Linked DNA regions of Desulfocurvus vexinensis DSM 17965. The protein of the gene in region 1 binds, or shares a complex with, the protein of each later gene. Links are inferred from orthologs where the notes say so. Each region holds a gene or a part of one and is shown on either strand. Other genes may lie near its edges.

The links.
Region 2: the proteins of groL (region 1) and metK are in contact, whole or in part, in a cryo-EM structure (PDB 8P4O), measured with the Escherichia coli proteins. The link is inferred for Desulfocurvus vexinensis DSM 17965 from one-to-one orthologs.

The regions. Positions count from the first base shown.
Region 1 is NZ_JAEX01000018.1:49,757-56,429, forward strand. Bases 1,388-4,384 are described here. They hold groL (chaperonin GroEL), read left to right. Parts: upstream 1,388-2,065; coding sequence 2,066-3,703; downstream 3,704-4,384. Other genes in these bases: G495_RS0111820 (phosphate/phosphite/phosphonate ABC transporter substrate-binding protein), read right to left, coding at 1,388-1,443; groES (co-chaperone GroES), read left to right, coding at 1,726-2,016; G495_RS0111835 (rubrerythrin family protein), read right to left, coding at 3,963-4,384. In the rest of the region: G495_RS0111815 (ATP-binding protein), read right to left, coding at 1-454; more of G495_RS0111820, read right to left, coding at 451-1,387; more of G495_RS0111835, read right to left, coding at 4,385-4,457; G495_RS18925 (cyclic nucleotide-binding domain-containing protein), read left to right, coding at 4,701-6,673.
Region 2 is NZ_JAEX01000013.1:33,880-40,343, forward strand. Bases 1,358-4,145 are described here. They hold metK (methionine adenosyltransferase), read left to right. Parts: upstream 1,358-2,059; coding sequence 2,060-3,232; downstream 3,233-4,145. Other genes in these bases: panC (pantoate--beta-alanine ligase), read left to right, coding at 1,358-1,968; G495_RS0110120 (hypothetical protein), read right to left, coding at 3,313-3,867; G495_RS0110125 (TonB-dependent receptor), read right to left, coding at 4,039-4,145. Also shown: G495_RS0110105 (hypothetical protein), read left to right, coding at 18-797; more of panC, read left to right, coding at 1,120-1,357; more of G495_RS0110125, read right to left, coding at 4,146-6,207. UniProt on the Escherichia coli protein: Catalyzes the formation of S-adenosylmethionine (AdoMet) from methionine and ATP.

The DNA.
Region 1 (6,673 bases):
CGAAGCTGTCGGTGCCGATGATCACCGGGGCCGCGAAGTCGTAGATGCGCATGGATCCGGCGTCGAGCAGCTGCACGTGCACGTCGCGCCCCCTGGCGGCGTTGGCCTCGCGCAGGTCCACGGGGAAGTCGGTCTTGAAGGAGTGGACCACCACGTCGCCCTGGCGGTCCTGCACGAAGGCGTAGGTGATGTAGGGCGAGAGCCCGGCCACCTCGTCCACCAGGGTCTTCAGGCGCAGGAAGTCCTGGCCGAGCATGGGGTCCAGGGCGCGCAGGGCCAGGTTTCTGGCCATGCTGGTGCCCCGGTCGCGGTTCTCCTCGATGATGGCGTTCACGCTGACGCGCGACACGCCGATGGACACCAGCACGCCGAAGAAGATGACGATGAGCGCGGTGCCCAGGTTGATCTTGTCCTGGAACTTCAGGCGGTCGAGGAAGCGGGGGGTGCGGGTCACCGCAGCAGTTCCTCCCCGACCATCTCGGCCAGGCGGCGCACGGGGTCGAAGTCCGCGTCCTGCGAGGGAATGATGGCCGTGAGCCCGGCGTTTTCCAGGATCGGCCTGTGGGTGGGCCTGCTGATGTCCAGGGCGATCATGGCGTCGCGGATCTTGCGCACGATTTCGGGGTCCAGGCCCTTGCGCGCGGCGTAGACCCAGCCCGGATACCAGCGCGACACGTCCAGCACGCGGATCTGCGACACGTCGATGGTGTTGGCCACGATGGCCAGGGTGCCCTCGCGGATGGAACCCACGCCGTACTTGCCGGAATACACGCCCAGCACGACCTTTTCCTGCTTGCCGCCGGGGCCGGGGGCGAAGGCGATCTCGGTGAAGTCTTCCTTGTGGATGCCGTTTTCAATGAAATGGCCCAGGGGGTAGAGATAGCCGCCGGCGCTGGAGGGGTCCACGGCCAGCCAGCGCTCGCCGCGCACGTCCTGGAGGGTCTTGATGCGCGGGTTGTCGGCGCGGGTGATGATCTGGCCGCGGAAGTTGCGGCCCTCGGGCTCCACCACGCGGGCGAAAGCCCAGGCGCCCTGGCGCTCGGCCATCTTAATGTAGATGAAGGGGTTGGAGAAGGAGATGTCGATGAGCCCCTGATCGACCATGTTCATGTGCTCGCCGAAGGTGTCGGGGAAGACCTGGCGCATCCTGAGCCCCGTGGCCTCGGCCAGGTACTCCACCAGCAGGTGGTGGCGCTGGTAGGAGGTGGCGTGGGAGTACTGGGGCGCGTAGGCGTAGGTGAGCTCCTCCTGGCGCTGGTGGAAGGTGATGGGCTCGCGTTTGGTCAGGTCCACCTGGCGCACGGGCTCGTTGTCGTTGCAGCTGGACAGGGGCACGGCCAGCAGCAGCGCCAGCAGCACCACCAGCACGAGGCCCGGCAGGTCGTGGGGCAGCTTGCGCAAGAGCGTCCTGTACAGCGGCGAGGAGGGCATGCGGGAACTCATATCCCGAAAATCCGGCAATTGGTACCCCAAAACGGAGGGCGGTCCGTCGCCCGTGGCTCGCGGTGCGTGGCCTCCGGGCGCGGCCCCGGGCGGGTGCGCAGAAAAATGCGCCCCCGGGTGTTGACACCCGCCCTAGGTGTCTTATCACTCTCCCCGAAGCCCGTCGCCGGTTGGCATGAGCCTTTCCGGTCGCGGGCGATCAGGTGCCATGGGCTGGCACTCGCAACCCGGGAGTGCCAAAGCCGCAACCAGCCACTCCTTAAAATCATTCGGAGGATAGTCATGAAACTGAAACCGTTGAACGACCGCGTCCTGGTCAAGCGTCTGGAGAGCGAAGAAGTCACCGCCGGGGGCATCATCATCCCCGACACCGCCAAGGAAAAGCCCATCAAGGGCCAGATCGTGGCCGCCGGGCCCGGCAAGCGCGACGACGCGGGCAAGGCCATTCCCATGTCCGTCAAGGCTGGCGACTTCGTGCTGTTCAACAAGTACGCCGGAACCGAGGTCAAGATCGACGGCGTGGAGCACCTCGTCATGCGCGAGGATGACATCCTGGCTATCATCGAGAAGTAACCCGCCCGTTCCCGATTTTTCCCACTTTGCATGAACAAGGAGAAACGACATGTCCGCTAAAGAGATCCTTTTCGACGCCAAGGCGCGCGAGAAACTGAAGAAGGGCGTTGACAAGCTGGCCAACGCCGTCAAGGTCACCCTGGGCCCCAAGGGCCGCAACGTGGTCATCGAGAAGTCCTTCGGCTCCCCGATCATCACCAAGGACGGCGTGACCGTGGCCAAGGAGATCGAGCTGGCCGACAAGTTCGAGAACATGGGCGCCCAGATGGTCAAGGAAGTGGCCTCCAAGACCTCCGACGTGGCCGGTGACGGCACCACCACGGCCACCATCCTGGCCCAGTCCATCTTCACCGAGGGCGTGAAGCTCGCCGCCGCCGGGCGCAACCCCATGGCCGTGAAGCGCGGCATCGACAAGGCCGTGCTGGCCCTGGCCGAAGAGCTCTCCAAGATCGCCAAGCCCACCCGCGACCAGAAAGAGATCGCCCAGGTCGGCACCATCTCCGCCAACAACGACGCCACCATCGGCAACATCATCGCCGAGGCCATGAACAAGGTCGGCAAGGAAGGCGTCATCACGGTGGAGGAGGCCAAGGGCCTGGACACCACCCTGGACGTGGTCGAGGGCATGCAGTTCGACCGCGGCTACCTCTCCCCCTATTTCGTCACCGATCCCGAGAAGATGACCTGCGAGATGGAGGAGCCGCTGATCCTCATCCACGAGAAGAAGGTCTCCAACATGAAGGACCTGCTGCCCGTGCTGGAGCAGACCGCCAAGATGTCCCGCCCGCTGGTGATCATCGCCGAGGACGTGGACGGCGAGGCCCTGGCCACCCTGGTGGTCAACAAGCTGCGCGGCACGCTCCAGGTCTCCGCCGTCAAGGCCCCGGGCTTTGGCGAGCGCCGCAAGGAGATGCTCAAGGACATCGCCATCCTCACCGGCGGCCAGGTCGTTTCCGAGGACCTGGGCATCAAGCTGGAGAACATGACCGTGGCCGACCTGGGCACCGCCAAGCGCGTGGTCATCGACAAGGAGAACACCACCATCGTTGACGGCGCCGGCAAGAGCGAGGACATCAAGGCCCGCGTGAAGCAGCTGCGCGCCCAGATCGACGAGACCACCTCCGACTACGACCGCGAGAAGCTCCAGGAGCGCCTGGCCAAGATCGTGGGCGGCGTGGCGGTGATCAACGTCGGCGCGGCCACCGAGACCGAGATGAAGGAGAAGAAGGCCCGCGTCGAGGACGCCCTCAACGCCACCCGCGCCGCCGTGGAAGAGGGCATCGTGCCCGGCGGCGGCGTCGCCCTGGTGCGCTGCGCCAAGGTGCTCTCCAAGATCAAGCCCGCCGACGACGACGAGCTGGCCGGCGTGAACATCATCGCCCGCGCCATCGAAGAGCCCCTGCGCATGATCGCCAACAACGCGGGCATGGAAGGCTCCGTGGTGGTGGAGAAGGTGCGCGGCGGCAAGGACGGCTTCGGCTTCAACGCCGCCACCGGCGAATACGAAGACCTGATCAAGGCCGGTGTCATCGACCCCAAGAAGGTCACCCGCACCGCCCTGCAGAACGCGGCCTCCGTGTCCGGCCTGCTGCTGACCACCGAGTGCGCCATCGCCGAGAAGCCCGAAGACAAGCCCGCTGCCCCGGCCATGCCCGGCGGCATGGGCGGCATGGGCGGCATGTACTAGGCCCCCGCGCGCCTTACCCCGGATGATCAAAGGCCGACCCGCAAGGGTCGGCCTTTTTGTTTGCCTGCGGGGGAGGGAGCTGCGGCGGGCTTTCCCCGCCGCGCCGTCCGGGCCGCGCGGCGAAGGGCCCCCGGGGCGGGCGCACGGGGCCGGAGCAGGCCCCGGCGGAGCGCCCCGGGGGCCTTCCCGGGCCGAAAAATGGGGCTGCCTTCGCCAGCGAAGACAGCCCCGTTTCCAGGCAAAGCGGAAGCCGGAACGCCTAGTCCACCTTGAAGAAGGCCTTCTTGGCGGCCTTGCACACGGGGCAGGCGTCCGGGGCTTCGTGCTCGACGGTGTGGCCGCACACGGAGCAGACGTAGTATTCGGCGGGCTCGGGGTTGTCCAGGGTGTCCAGGGCCTTGCGGTAGAGCTTGGCGTGCACGGCCTCGACCACGTTGGCGAACTCGAAGGAGCGCAGGGCGGCCTTGTGGCCTTCGGCCTTGGCGTCCTCGATCATGGGCGGGTACATCTCCTTGAACTCGTGGGTCTCGCCCTCGATGGCGGCCTTGAGGTTCTCGGCGGTGGTGCGGATGGCGCCCAGGGCCCGCAGGTGGGCGTGGGCGTGCACGGTCTCGGCGGCGGCGGCGGCGCGGAACAGGCGCGCGGCCTGGGGGTGGCCTTCCTTGTCGGCCTTCTCGGCGAAGGCCAGGTATTTGCGGTTGGCCTGGGATTCGCCGGCAAAGGCCTCCATCAGGTTCTTCTCGGTCTTGCTCATGGTCGCTCCTTGCGGGTACTAATTGTTATTAGGAATATTTACTGACAGGAAGGAATGTACAGCATTTCCAGGGGGAGTCAAGGGCCAAATGCGAGGAAATTCCCCCCGGGGCCCGCCAGGCCCCGCAAACGGGTCCGGGCCTATTCAAATCCCTGAAACAACCGATGAAACAGCCAGGGCGGTTGCCATCGGCCGGGCAAGGCGTGTACAGGATACGAAACTCAGGCCTTCAGGGGAAGAGCAGTGGCTGTTTTCAAGTGCCCGTCCTGCGGGCTGGACAGGAAGCTCCCGGACAAATACGCGGACCGCAGGGTCCGCTGCCCCAGGTGTGGCGAGAGCTCGCTGGTGGCGGCCGACGCGGGCGACCTGCACCTGGACGATGTGATCGAAGCCGAGCCCGCGGCCCGGCCCCAGGCGGCGGGGCGCACCGGGGGCAAGGCCATCAGCGAGGCCGAGCTGTCCCGCGCCATGGAGGCGGAGCTGCGGCCCCGGTTCATCGAGGGCGGGGCGCTGGGCAACCTGGCGGGCGGGCTGGTGGCCGGGGTCCTGGGCGTGCTCTTCGCCCTGGCCGTGGCCACGCTGGTTTCTTCCCAGGGCGCGCTGCTGGAGCACTTTCCCCACGCGGTGACCATGGCCCTTTTGGGCGCCACGGTGCTGGGCCTGGCGGTGGCCCTGCGCAGCCGCATCGCCTTTGCCGCCGCCGGGCCGGAAACCATGACCGGCGTGGTGCTTTTCCTGCTCGCGGGCTTCGTGCAGGAGCGCATGACGGGCGCGCCCGCCGAGGCGGTACTGGCCACCACCCTGGCGGCCCTGGCCGTGTGCGGCCTGTTCACGGGCGCCCTGCTGCTGGCGGCGGGCCTGTCGCGCAGCAGCGACCATGTGCGCTACGTGCCCATCCAGGCCCTGGGCGGCGTGCTGGCGGCGGTGGGCTTCATGCTGGTGGTCCAGGCCTTCGGGGTGGCCCTGGGGCGCAGCGTGTGCCTGGGCGACATCATGGCCCGCTATTTCGATGCCGAATTGTGCCTGCGCTGGGCTCCGGCCATCGGGCTGGGGGTCGCGCTGTTCGTGGTCCTGCGCTGGGTCCGCAACGCCTATGCCGTGGCGGCGCTGCTGGCCCTGGCCGTGGGCGCCTGCCACGGCTACCTGCACTGGCAGGGCATCGGGCTGGAGCAGGCCCGGGAGCTGGGCTGGCTGTTCGGCCCCCTGGCCGCCCGGGCGCCCTGGGCCCATGTCCAGGACGCGGGCTTCCTGGACAGCATCGACTGGATGGTCATCGCCGACTGCGCGGGCTACGTGCTGGCCCTGGGCGGGCTGGTGGCGGGCTCGGCCATGATCCGCATCTCGGAGATGGAGGTCGTCACCGGCAAGCCCGTGGACCTGGACGGCGAATTCCGCGTGCTGGGGGTGGGCAACATGCTGTGCGCCCTGGGCGGCGGCCTGCCGGGCACCCTGTCGCTGGACCGCAGCCTGGGCAACCGCCTGGCCGGGGCCTCGGGCATGCTGGCGGGGCTCACAGGCACGGCGGTGTGCGCCCTGGCCCTGGTGCTGGCCGACCGCTGGCTGCCGCTGCTGCCGCGCTTCGTCCCGGCGGGCATCCTGGCCGGGCTGGGCCTGTCGCTGCTGTGGCGCTGGCTGGGCGAGACGCGCACCCGCTTCACCCACAAGGGCGACTACGCCCTGCTGGTGCTGGTGTTCCTGGTCACGGTCTGCCTGGGGCTGCTGCCGGGGCTGGCCATCGGGGCGGCCCTGGCCATGCTGGTCACCGCCGTGCGCTACGGCTCGGTGAGCGTGGTGCGCCTGGAGATGTCCGGCGCCAACTTCCACAGCCACGCCGACCGCGCCCCGGCCCAGCAGGCCGTGCTGCGCGCCAAGGGCGACCAGATCCACGTTTTGACCCTGCAGGGCTTCATCTTCCTGGGCACCACCAACCGCCTGATCGAGATGATCACCGCGCGGCTGCACGACCAGGGGCGCGAGCCGCTGCGCTTCGTGCTGCTGGACTTCACCTTCACCAGCGGTCTGGACTCGTCGGTGGCCATCTCCTTCATCCGCATGAAGCAGATCGCCAAGACCGGCGGGTTCCTGCTGGTGTTCACCAACGTGCCCTTCGAGCTGGAGACGCAGCTGGCCCGGGCGGGCTGCGTGCTCTCCGACCAGGACGGCGGCTCCATCACCGTGACCTCGCTGGACTACGCCCTGGAATGGGCCGAGGACCA
Region 2 (6,464 bases), on another replicon or contig:
AGCACTGGCGGCGGACCATGACCGGCATCGCATTCAAGGGCCTCGCGGAAACGCCCTCGGCCACCAGCCGGGCCACGGACCTGACGGCCCTGGCCCTGGAGCCCGACGCTTTTCGCGAGCGCGTGCTCTGGCGCTACCGGGGCGCCGAGCGCCGGGCCCGGATGGACCGCCTGGGCTCCCTGGTCCAGGCCGGGCTGGACCTGCGCCTGACGGCCCTGGAGCGCGCGGCCCAGACGGTGCGCGACGGCGCGGGGGCCCCGGGCCTGGAGCGCGCCGCCGGGGTGCGCACCCTGCTGGAGGCCGCAAGCGACCTGGACTCCTTCCTGACCGACCACGCGGACCTGCTCGAACCCGGGCTGGCGGCGCGCGCCGGGGCGCCCCTGGCCGACCGCGCGGCGGAGCTGGACAGCCTGGGCATCGCCCGCCAGGGCGCAGACGGCGCCTGGACCCTGGACCGGCCGGCCTTCCTGGAGGCCCTGGCCGCCGACCCCGGGGGCGTGGACGCCGCCCTGGGCGCGGCGCCGGACGGGCTGGCCCCGGCGCTGCTCGCCCAGGCCGAAGCCATCCGCGCCCCGGGGCTGGACACGCGGCTGGCCAATGCCGCCGGGCTGGCGGACGTCGGCCCGCCCGTGGGCCGCGAGGTGGCCAACATGGAGCGCTCCACGTTGCTGGACGTGGTGGAGGCCGCGCCGCTGGTGGCGGAGCCGCGGCAAGGCGACGGCCCGCGCCGCGCCGAGGCCGCCGGGAGCCCGGCGCTCCCGGAGCTGGGCCCGGGGCTGCTGCGCGGCTCGGCCTGAAGGCGGGGCGGCAAAGCTGGCCAAGATTGACAACGTTTCCCGGAGCTTCGGCCAGTTTTCACAAAGTGCTTGCGCCCGGCGCGGCTTTCGGATACACGTGCTGTTCACGCGGGAGCCCCGGCCCCCGCACCTGACATATCATGCAGAGAGGCGCGAGGGATCTGGCCCGTTGACCGCCCGGCAACCTGCTCCGTCACCGGAGAGCAAGGTGCTAACGCCAGACCCGCAAGGGACCATGAGAGTGACGCGTAACGCATCAGCCCCTCCCCCTTGCGCGGAGGGGCTTTTTTGTGGGCCACGGCCCGGGAGGATTCACGGCGTCATGGATATCGTTCGCGATCCGCAGCAGTTCCAGCAGCAGGCCCTGGCCGCGCGTGCGCGCGGGCAGGTCACGGCCCTGGTGCCGACCATGGGCTTTCTGCACGAGGGTCACGCCAGCCTCATCCGCTGGGCTGCGGCCAATGCCGGACGCGTGTGCGTCAGCGTGTTCGTCAACCCGACCCAGTTCGGCCCCGGCGAGGACCTGGACGCCTACCCGCGCAACCCCGAGGGCGACGCGGCCCTGGCCGAGGCCTGCGGGGCCGACGTGCTCTTCATGCCCGAGCCGGGCGCGCTCTACGCCCCGGACCACTGCACCTGGGTGGAGGTGCCGCCCCTGGCGCAGCACCTGTGCGGGGCCAGCCGCCCGGTGCATTTCCGGGGTGTGGCCACGGTGGTGACCATGCTGCTCAACCTGGCCCAGCCGGACGTGGCCGTGTTCGGCCAGAAGGACTGGCAGCAGCTGGCGCTTCTGCGGCGCATGGTGCGCGACCTGCACCTGCCCTGCCGCATCGAGGGCCGGCCCATCGTGCGCGAGGCCGACGGGCTGGCGCTGAGTTCGCGCAACGTCTACCTCGGCCCCGCCGAGCGGGCCCAGGCCCCGGGGCTGCACGCCGGGCTGCTGGCCGCTGCGGCCCTGGCCCGGGCCGGGCAGCGCGACGCAGCCACCCTCAAGGCCGCCATCGCCGCGCACTACGCCGCGCATGTTCCCGCTGGCGAGGTGGACTACATCGAGATCGTGGACCCCGAGACCGTGCAGCCCGTGGCGACCCTGGCGGGGGCGGCCCTGGCCGCCGTGGCCGTGCGCCTGGGCCGCGCCCGGCTCATCGACAACGAGCTTTTGCAACCGTAACCCCCATCCGGCCCGGGCCGTGCCCGCGCCGCGAAGCAGAACATCCCCGCAAGGCCGTGCCGACGGGGAACCATTTCAGGAGGAGCACCACATGATCAGCAACAAAGGCCGTTTCCATTTCACGTCCGAATCCGTGACCGAGGGGCACCCCGACAAGGTCGCCGACCAGATCTCCGACGCCGTGCTCGACGCGCTGCTGGCGCAGGACCCCGAGTCCCGCGTGGCCTGCGAGACCCTGGTCACCACCGGGCTGGCCATGATCGCCGGCGAGATCACCACCAAGGGCTACGCCGACCTGCCCGCCATCGTGCGCGAGACCATCCGCGAGATCGGCTACACCAGCTCGGTCATGGGCTTTGACGCCGACACCTGCGCCGTGATGTCCACCATCGACAAGCAGTCGCCGGACATCGCCCAGGGCGTGGACCGCAAGGCCCCCGAGGAGCAGGGCGCGGGCGACCAGGGCATGATGTTCGGCTACGCCAGCGACGAGACCCCGACCCTCATGCCCGCGCCCATCTTCTGGGCCCACAAGCTCTCGCGCCGCCTGACCTACGTGCGCAAGGAGGGCATCCTCGACTTCCTGCGCCCCGACGGCAAGACCGAGGTCAGCTTCACCTACGAGGACGGCCAGCCCAAGTTCATCGACACCGTGGTCATCGCCGCCCAGCACGACGAGAACATCGCCTACCAGGACCTGGTGGACGCCATCCGCGAGGAGGTCATCTTCAAGACCCTGCCCGGCGAGTTCGTGGACCGCAAGAAGACCCGCATCTTCATCAACACCACCGGGCGCTTCGTCATCGGCGGCCCCATGGGCGACTGCGGCCTGACCGGGCGCAAAATCATCCAGGACACCTACGGCGGCATGGGCGCCCACGGCGGCGGCGCCTTCTCCGGCAAGGACCCGTCCAAGGTGGACCGCTCCGGCGCCTACATGGGCCGCTACATCGCCAAGAACGTGGTCGCCGCCGGGCTGGCCCCCAAGTGCCAGGTCCAGATCGCCTACGTCATCGGCGTGGCCGAGCCGGTGTCGGTGCTCGTGTCCAGCCTGGGCACCAGCGAGGTCAGCGACGAGGCCCTGACCGACGCCGTGCAGCAGACCTTCGACCTGCGCCCCTACTACATCGAGAAGAAGCTCAACCTGCGCCGCCCCATCTACAAGGCCACGGCGTGCTACGGCCACTTCGGCCGCGAGCGCCCCGAGTTCACCTGGGAGGCCACCGACATGGCCGAAACCCTCAAGGCCAACTGCAAGGGCTAGCGCCGAGCTGCGGCATCGAGGCAAAGAAAAAGGGGACCGCCCGCGGGCGGTCCCCTTTTTTTGCGTCCTGCGCCGGGGGCTCAGTTCCGGGCCAGGGTGCGCAGGGCGCTGGCGATGTTCTCCGGCAGGTCCGCCGGGCCGACGGCCTTGAGGCTGCTGGCGTCCAGCAGGACCGCCGTGCCTTCGAACCAGCCCACCTTGGGGCCCGTGGCGCCGTCGAACACCGGGACGCGCACGGTGATGAACTCCAGGTTCGCGGTGTCCTGCCCGCGCCGGGCGAGCTGCTCCGTGAGGTAGGCCACGCCCTGGGCGTGCTCCTGCTCAGTCTCGCCCACGATGGGCAGGCCGTCCTTCATGCCCAGCATCGGGCGGCCCTGCCCGAAGAGCGCCGCGCCGCGCTCGGCGAGCCAGCTTGCCCCGCCCACCGGGGCCGGGTCCACCGTGGCGGCCAGGGTGGTCGCGGAGGCGGCCTCGGCCAGACGCGCGGCGGCGCGCGGTGCGCGGAAGGCGTCGTCGCCGGTCCAGGCGCTGGCTGCCGCCGTGTCTTCGTTGGTGGCGTCCTGAGGGGTCTGCTCCCGGATGGCGGGCGCTGCCGCCGCCGCCCAGGGGCCCTGGGTGCTGTCGTCGATGCGCATGCTTCCTCCTGCTGGCCGGATACAGTGAAAAAAATTCCCCCTGCGGGGTGGGGAGCAAGAATCGCGCCTGCGGGCGGGGTTCTTGCCCCGTGGCGCAGAAGCGAGCCCCCTCCGGCCAGGGCCGGAGGGGGCGGGGTGTGGGTGTGGGCGTGGGCCCGGGGTGACGGCGGGCTACAGCTCCACGGCCAAGCGCAGCAGCGCAGTGAACGGGGCGCCGACCATGTAGGTGCTGCTCCCGGCGCGGGTGTCGTCGCCGGTGTTGATGGCCGAGATGTATTCGGAATCCAGCAGGTTGTAGAGGTCCAGGCTCAGGCGCACGCGCTTGGCCCAGTCCAGGTCCGTGAAGGTGTAGGAGGCGCAGAGGTCCACCACGCCGTAGCCGTCCACCTTCTCCTTGTGCTCCAGGTCGCCGTAGCGCTCGCCCAGCAGGCGCAGCATGGGCGAGATCTCGAAGCCGCCGTGGCGGAAGATGAAGCCGGTCTTGGCCATCCACAGCGGGGTGTCCACCACCTGCCTGCCCTTGCTGTCCAGGGTGTTGCCCGCGAAGGTCAGGTCGTCGTCGTAGGTCAGCACCGAGTACGAGGGGCTCAGGAACCAGGTGAAGTTCTCGGTCAGGTGGACGTTGGCCTCGACCTCGGCGCCGTAGCCCGTGGCCGCGCCCACGTTCTGCTGGTAGTTCACGCCCGCGACGCCGATGCGCGGGTCATGGACGGTGACCAGCAGGTTCTCGCTCTTGGTGTAGTACACCGAGGGGGTGATCTCGGCCCTGCCGAGGCTCAGGCGTACGCCGACCTCCACGGTGTCGGTGGTCTCCATGTCGCGGGTGTTGAACAGGTCGTCCAGGGTCACGCCCGCCGCCTGGAAGGCCGCGCGGTTGCTGCTGTAGGTGTTGATGAGCGGCACGTAGGAGTAGGGGCGGATCTGGCTGCGGCCGTAGCTGGCGAAGGGCTCCACCGCGTCGTTTATGGCGTAGGACAGGGCGACGCTCGGCAGCAGGGCGTCGTATTCCTTGGTGGCGCGGTCCAGGTCGGCCTGGCGGACCAGGGTGCTGGGCGCCCCTGTCTTGGAGGTGTAGCCGTGGGTGGCGGGGTCGCGGTAGTAGAAATACTTCAGCCCGGCCTGCCACTTGAAGCGGTCGTGCTCGCCGCCGATCTTGAGGAAGGGGCTGTGCATGTGCCCCTTGTCCAGGTTGCGGGTGTAGATGCCGTAGCCCGCGAACTGTCCGGTGCTGGGGATGTAGTTCTTGGTGATGATGCGCATGTCCACGGCTTCGTACATGTAGCCGAGCACGGTGGTCAGCTCGCCGAAACGCTTTTCCATCTCCGCCGCGGCGCCGAAGCGCTCGATGTAGCGGTTGCGCTGCTGCACGCGGTTGTTGGACGAGTTGCCCGCGTAGACCGTGGAGTCCTCCTTGGAGTAGAATGGTTTGAATGTGAAGCCGAGGGTGTCGTCCACGCTGGCGGTGATGATGCTCATGACATCGTTGTTGTTGTACGTGCCACGGTTGTATTTGTAGTAGTAGATGTCCTGGGCATTGGTCCCTGTCAGTTCCTCGTTGAAATCCTTGTCGTGGTTTTCGGAGAGCGATTCGGTTTCCGCGTGGCTCAGGGCGCGGTACATATCGCTTTCGATGTAGTTGGAGTTGAAGAAAATCTTGATGTCGTCGTCGTTCACAGTGGGCTGGCGGAGCATCAGGTTCACGTTGGTGCGCGGGCCGACCTCGCCCGGGCCCTTCCACTTGTCGGCCTCGGTGTAGGAGACCGACCCGGACAGCGCCGTGCCGGAGTCGGTGACCTCGCCGCTGTCCAGGCGCAGGAAGCTGCGGCTGTAGGCGCTGGAGCCCAGGCCCTGCTCGAACTCCAGGCCGGGCTCGGCCTTGGGCCATTTGGGCCGCAGCTCGATGGCCCCGCCGCGCGCGCCCATGCCGGTGCCGATGTCGGCGGGCACGGCGCCCTTGTAGATGGTCACGCCCTCGAAGTTGTTGGTGTCGTAGAGGTATTCGCGCGGGCCGATGGGGTTGCCGCCCCAGTTGGGCACGCCCTCCACGGACAGCGACCCCAGGTAGCCGCGCACTCCGCGCGTGCGGATGGTGTTCTGCTCGGGGCTCAGGCCGAAGCCGTCGGCGCTTTCCACGTTCACGCCGGGGATGACCTGCAGGGCGTTGTAGATGCTGGTTTCGGTCCTGCCGCCCTGCATCTCGATACCGTCGGTGGTGATCTGCGTGCCGGTGAACACCGTGTCGCCGCTTTGCATGGTCGGGGTGATGATGCGCGTGGCGTTCACGACCATCTCGTCCAGGCGGATGGTGTTCTCCGCGCCGTGGGCAGGCCCGGTCAGCAACAGGGCGAGGGCCGCGCAAAGGCCCAGGAACGGGAACGGGGAGCGGGGGGGACGCGAGCAGTGGGTCCGCATGGCAGCCTCCGGTGCGCCTGGTTTGCCGCTCCCGGCGCGCCGGAGGCGGGGCGGGCCGGTGCGGCAAAACCCCCGGCTGACCGGCCAAAGGGTATACGCTACAAATGCCCGCAAATTGTTTTTTGCGATTTTAAACGCATATGTTTCAAGAACAAGGTTGTGGGTAGTAGAACTAATATGGATAG